Regions from separate parts of the Janthinobacterium sp. GW823-FHT03B06 genome, predicted to be linked through region 2. Evidence: riboswitches for the same ligand, from Rfam matches in the RefSeq annotation. Region 2 holds a riboswitch; the other holds the start of a gene.
The links. Region 2 has a riboswitch for thiamine pyrophosphate ahead of thiC (phosphomethylpyrimidine synthase ThiC). Riboswitches for the same ligand answer to the same signal wherever they lie in the genome.

Region 1: it holds a riboswitch for thiamine pyrophosphate, as region 2 does, so the genes downstream of both, AC1RBA_RS06955 (TonB-dependent siderophore receptor) here and thiC (phosphomethylpyrimidine synthase ThiC) in region 2, are expected to answer to the same signal.

The regions. Positions count from the first base shown of each region.
Region 1 covers NZ_JBXAJE010000002.1:230,554-233,734, reverse strand. Annotated here, with positions in the region: gene AC1RBA_RS06955 (TonB-dependent siderophore receptor) at 1-1,472, opposite strand, end outside; TPP riboswitch at 1,558-1,655, opposite strand; gene AC1RBA_RS06950 (iron-containing alcohol dehydrogenase) at 1,723-2,880, opposite strand; gene AC1RBA_RS06945 (ferritin family protein) at 3,023-3,181, shown strand, end outside.
Region 2 covers NZ_JBXAJE010000009.1:120,927-124,107, forward strand. Annotated here, with positions in the region: gene thiC (phosphomethylpyrimidine synthase ThiC) at 1-1,469, opposite strand, end outside; TPP riboswitch at 1,549-1,664, opposite strand; gene AC1RBA_RS24500 (hypothetical protein) at 1,773-2,030, opposite strand; gene AC1RBA_RS24505 (response regulator) at 2,069-2,875, opposite strand; gene AC1RBA_RS24510 (hybrid sensor histidine kinase/response regulator) at 2,904-3,181, opposite strand, start outside.

The sequences.
Region 1 (3,181 bases), on a different contig from region 2:
GACACATTGTCGAGCGGGGTGTAGACGAGCGATACATTCGGCAGCAGGAAATCGTGCTTGGCGCGGATTTCCGTGTCGGCCTTCAGCACGTACTGGTAGCCATCGACATTGATATGGCGCAAGCCGCCATGCAGTTTCCAGTTCGGCGCCAGGCTGACGATATCCTGCACGAAGACGGAGTTTTCCGTATCCTTGCGCACCAGGCGCACGGGACCCGTGACGCCGGGCGACGTGCCGACGATCTGCGGCTGGTAGATGTTGCTCACGCCGACCCAGTCGTACACATACAGGCCGGCACGGTCCTTGCGGCGGAAGGTCGAGACGCCGGCCGTGAGTTCATGGCGCAGGGAGCCGGTGGCGAACTTGCCCTGGATCATGGCTTGCGCGCTCAGCGGTTTTTTCGTCTCGCCCAGGCTGCGGTAGTCGTACACGTCGTAATCGCCATTGCCGCAGAAGCCGGGGTACAGGTCCTGTCCGCTGCAGCCATACGGGAAGGCCGTGTAGTCGTCGCGCTTGAACGAGTGCTGGTTGGCCGACAGGGTGGCGCGCCAGTCGTCATTGAACGCGTACTGGAAGCGCAGGCCGATATTGCTGGTGACGGTTTCCACGGGGCGCGTCCACGGCTGCAGGTTGAGCATGGCGTCGGCGCTGATGCCGGTCGGCAAGGTCGTGTTATTCAGCAGCTGGAAGCCGGGCGCCGTCGCCTGCGCCTTGTCCTGGTAGTCGGCGTCGAGCTGCAGCAGCGCTTGCGGCGAGATTTGCCAGTCGAAGGCGCCGGAAATGAACTTGCGGTTGCCGTCCGCGCCCTTGATGTAGGAGCGCAGACGCTCGGCCGCCACGTTGACGCGGTAGCCGAAGCGCGTGTCTTCCAGGCGGCCGCCCAGGTCGATGGCGCCGTACAGGGTGCCCCGCTCACGCGCTTCCACGGTGACCGTGCGCAGCGGCGCGGCGGTGGGGCGCTTGACGATGAAGTCGATCACGCCGCCCGGCGCGGCCACGCCCGCCTGCAAGCCGGCCAGGCCTTTCAGCACTTCGATGCGTTCCTTGTTTTCCAGCGGAATTTGCGTGTCGCCAGGAATGGCCACGCCATCCTTGCGGTAGCTGGAATTGTTGTCGAGCTTGAAACCGCGGATCGTGAACTGTTCCGCATAGCCGACGGCGTTGTAGGCATCGTTGATGCTGGCGTCGAGCTTGACGGCATCGCTGAGGTTGCGAATTTGCAAGTCCTGCATGTCTTTCTGCGAAATGACGGTGACGGACGCGGGCGTCTGCAGCAGCGGCGCGTCGCTGAAACCGCCCACGGAGGCGCGCTTGGCGGCCGGCGCCTTGCTGGCCGTGACGACGACTTCGGCCATATTCTGGGCCTGCGGCTCGGCGGCTTCGACGGCGTCATTTGCGGCCAGGGCAGGCGCGGCAAACGCGTGCAGGATGGCCAGGGTCAATACAGAAACGGATAAATTCGGTGTGGACATAGAGTGCTCGTGGTTCAAGCCGTCTCGGGAAAGAGCACGGCAGGCTGCTTGTTCGGCTGGCGCCAACGCAGGAGCTATCAAAGGAGGGAGGTACTTTGCGCTTTCCTTCGCTGGCATTATCCAGATCAGGTACGAAGGGTATCTCTCACCCGGATGACTGCTCCAGGACCCCTAGCGAAATGACAGCTTAGCATGAAGCACGGCCAGCTGTCCCACCCGGCTGACCGTTTTACAACACTGTGACGCGAATCTACAAACTGAGTTCGAGCACCTTGCGGCTGACGGCGGGCGTCACTTCGCGCTGTTCGCCCAGCGTCGTCATGCCGTGCGCTTCCAGGGCGGACACGACGGCGTCCACGCTCGCGTGGTTCAGACCGTAGTCGGCCAGGCGCGTCTTGACGCCCATGTGGCGGAAGAAGAATTCCGTGCGCGCGATGGCCGCCTCGATGCGGCCGTCCTCGTCGCCGCCATCGAGGCCCCACACGCGGGCCGCGTATTGCAGCAGCTTGGCGCGCTTGGCCTGCTTGCGCACGCGCAGCATGCTGGGCAGGATGATGGCCAGGGTCTGCGCATGGTCGAGCTCGTACAGGGCCGTCAATTCGTGGCCGATGGCGTGCGTGGACCAGTCCTGCGGCACGCCTACGCCGATCAGGCCGTTCAAGGCCAGGGTGGCGCTCCACATCACGTTGGCGCGTACGTCGTAGTCGTCCGGGTGCGACAGGGCTTTCGGGCCTTCCTCGATCAGGGTCAATAAAATCCCTTCCGCGAAGCGGTCTTGCACGGACGCGTTCACGGGGTAGGTCAGGTACTGTTCCATCACATGCGCAAACGCGTCGACGACACCGTTGCCCACCTGGCGCAGCGGCAAGGTGAACGTTTTCGACGGGTCCAGCACGGAGAATTTCGGATACACCTTGCGGCTCATGAACGAGCGCTTTTCCTGCGTGGCCTTGCGCGTGATCACGGCCGAGCCATTCATTTCGGAACCCGTGGCCGGCAAGGTGAGCACCGTGCCGAAGGGCAGGGCGGCCTCGACGATCTTGCCGCCTTTGGCCAGGATGTCCCATGCCTCGCCTTCATGCAGGGCGGCGGCGGCGATGAACTTGGTGCCATCGACCACGGAGCCGCCGCCGACGGCCAGCAGGAAATCGATGCGCTCGCTTTTCACCATGGCCACGGCCTGCATCAGGGTTTCATAGCTGGGATTGGGTTCGATGCCGGCAAATTCCAGTACCGTGTGGCCGGCCAGTGCCGCCTTGACTTCATCGTAGACGCCGTTCTGCTTGATGCTGCCGCCGCCATACGTCATGAGCACTCGGGCCTGCGGCGGGATCAGGCCGGCGATGGCGGCGATCTGGCCCTGGCCGAAGAGGATTTGCGTCGGATTGTAAAAATCGAAATTGAACATGGGGCTCCCGCTGCCGAGGTGTAGGCTGTTGCTGAGGCATGATTATGGCCGAACGGGTGAAATCGTGTTGTGGACGCTTGAGCTTTTCGTCGGCGCGGTGGAGAATGCAGCCGATGTCACCACCACGCGAAAAGGAATGCGCATGACCACCGTCCCACTGGAAGAATCCGGCTTGCCGGCCACCGCGCTCGACATGCACCGCGCCATCGGCGCCACCATCGCCGCGCTGCAGGCGCTGGACTTGAACAGCCAGCGCTTCGAGGCGTGCACGGACCCGGAACTGCGCCGCGTGCTGGCGCAT
Region 2 (3,181 bases):
CAGCCGATCATGGCCGCGCCGATGCCCGAAGTGATGTGGTCGTAGCCGGGCGCGATGTCCGTCGTCAGCGGCCCCAGGGTGTAGAACGGCGCTTCGCCGCACTGCTCCAACTGCAAGTCCATGTTTTCTTTAATGAGTTGCATGGGCACGTGGCCCGGGCCCTCGATCATCACTTGCACGTCGTGCTTCCAGGCAACCTGCGTCAGCTCGCCCAGGGTCTTCAATTCGCCCAGCTGCGCCTCGTCGTTGGCGTCGTAGATGGAACCGGGACGCAAGCCGTCGCCCAGCGAGAACGACACGTCATACGCCTTCATGATTTCGCAGATTTCTTCGAAATGCGTGTACAGGAACGATTCCTGGTGGTGCGCCAGGCACCATTTGGCCATGATGGAGCCGCCGCGCGAAACGATGCCCGTCAGGCGCTTGGCCGTCATCGGAACGTAGCGCAGCAGCACGCCCGCGTGGATGGTGAAGTAGTCGACGCCCTGCTCGGCCTGCTCGATCAAAGTGTCGCGGAAGATTTCCCACGTCAGATCCTCGGCCTTGCCGTTGACCTTTTCTAAGGCCTGGTAAATGGGCACGGTGCCGATGGGCACGGGGCTGTTGCGCACGATCCATTCGCGCGTTTCGTGGATATGCTTGCCGGTAGACAAGTCCATCACGTTATCGCCGCCCCAGCGGATGGCCCAGGTCATCTTTTCCACTTCCTCGCCGATCGACGAGGTGACGGCGGAATTGCCGATGTTGGCGTTGATTTTCACGAGGAAATTGCGGCCGATGATCATCGGCTCGACTTCCGGGTGGTTGATGTTGGCGGGAATGATGGCGCGGCCGCGGGCGATTTCCTCGCGCACGAATTCCGGCGTGATCTCGGCCGGGATGCTGGCGCCGAAGGACTGGCCCGGGTGCTGGCGGCCCATCAGGTCGGCCAGGCGCTCGCCCATGGGGCCGGAAGCTTTCAGTTCACGCAGATATTCCTGGCGGCGCATGTTTTCGCGGATGGCGACGAATTCCATTTCCGGCGTGATGATGCCCTGGCGCGCGTAATGCATCTGTGTAACATTCTTGCCGGCAATGGCGCGGCGCGGCTTGCGGTGCAGATTGAAACGCAGCTCGGCCAGCTTCGGGTCCGCCAGGCGGGCGATGCCGTAGTCGGAAGTGGGGCCGGGCAACTCTTCCGTATCGGCCCGCTCCATGATCCATGGCAGGCGCGGCGTATCGAGGCCCGAGCGGATGTCGATCCGCACGTCCGGGTCCGTGTACGGGCCGGAGGTATCGTAGACGTAGATCGGCGGATTCTTTTCGCCGCCGAACGATGCTTCCGTGTCGGACTGGCTGATCTCGCGCATGGGTACGCGGATGTCGGGGCGGCTGCCCTGCACGTAGATCTTGCGCGAATTGGGCAGCGGCGCGATGGCGGCTTCGTCGACCGTGGCGGTGGCGGAGAGGAATTTCGGGTTGGCGTTCATTTTGGCTCCTTGGCTAGACTATTTTTAAGCCTGGAGCCAGCTAAGGAGGTTCGGAATTACGCACGCGGAAAGGCGGGGTGCGTTCATCCTAAAGCTTCCCTTCGCTGGCATTATCCAGATCAGGTTCGGAGGGTATTTCTCACCCGCGCTTGCACTGTGTTTCCACAGCGAAAGGCAGGACCCCTAGCGTTTGCCGCCTTGCGGCAGCGAGCCAATTATACGCGGTTCGCGCCGCGTGGCCAGATGATTTCTTGCAGGTGTCGTCTTTGCGCATCTGCTGCAATGCAGCAGATGGCGTCACGATTATTTCTTCTTGCCCCAGCGCCAGGCGGTCGGTTCGCCCTTCAGCTGGCAGATGAAAATGAGCACGGCGACGATGGCCACTTCATACACGATGTAGCCGACGAGCATGGTTTGCGGCGGGAACAGGAAGGCGCCGCAGGCGAACAGCGCCAGCGCGGCCAGGAACACCAGCCAGCCCTGCCAGGTGATGGGCAAGCCCCAGCCCCAGCCATAGGTCTTGGCGGGGAACCAGTATTGCGGTGGTGATTTGTCAGTCATGATTTTTCCTGGTCAATATCAATAACACCAAGTATAAATCACGCTCCCCGCAAGCGCTCCGTGACATCGAGGCCGATGCCGCGGTAGCCGATGAAGCGGCTGCCATTGTCGAACATCGGTTCGCCGCTGACCTGCAGGTACTGCGTGCTGCCGTCGAGGTTGGCGCGGCTGTAGATGAAGTCGAGAAACGGTTCGCGCGCGGCAATTTTTGCGTCGAGCAAGGCGCGCTCGGCGGCATTCCAGCGCTGCGGCTCTTCCTCGCTGCCGATGCCCAGCATCTCGGCCACGGGGCCGGAAAAGCGCGTCAAATTGCCCTGCGCATCCTGTTCCCAGTACCAGTCGGACGACAGTTCCGTGAAACGCTGAAAGCGCGCTTCGCTTTCGCGCAGCTCCGCCGTGCGGTCTTCCACCATCTGTTCCAGCGACTTGTTGTATTCGGCCAGCTTCTGGTACAGCAAGCGCACTTCCAGCATGTTGTGGATGCGCGTCTTGACTTCCACCAGGTCGAAGGGCTTGCTGACGAAATCCTTGGCGCCCGCTTGCAGGGCGCGCAGCTTGTGGCCGGGCTGGGCCGTGATCACCAGCACGGGCAGGTAGCTGCCCGCCTCGAGGTCGCGCAAGCCTTCCATGACTTCGAAGCCATCCATTTCCGGCATCTGCAAGTCGAGCAGGATCAGGTCGTAGCGGTGCTGCTGATGCAGCGCGCGCACGGCTTGCGGGTCCATGGTGGACGTGATGCGCGTGTAGCCGGCATTGCGCAGCACCTGTTCGAGCAGCATGACGTTGGCCTCCTGGTCATCGACGATGAGGATGCTGGCGTTCAGGATCTCGGTGGCTTGAAGCATGGCGGTATTCCTAAAATTGATTGCTGAATTAGCGTATTGCGTGAGTGTCGTCGGCCAGGCCGTGCGCGGCTGCATGGTGCAGGGCTACATCGAGCGCATCCATGAATTCGACCACCTTGATCGGCTTGGTGAGATAGCGGAAGAAGCCCGCTTGCAAGCCTTTCTCGATGTCGCGCGGCACGGCATTGGCCGACAAGGCCATGACGGGGATGTGGCTGGTGAGGGGATCATCATGCAGGATATGCAGCGCGCCATAGCCGCTGATGCCGGGCAGGTTGATATCCATCAAGATCACGTCGGGCTGGT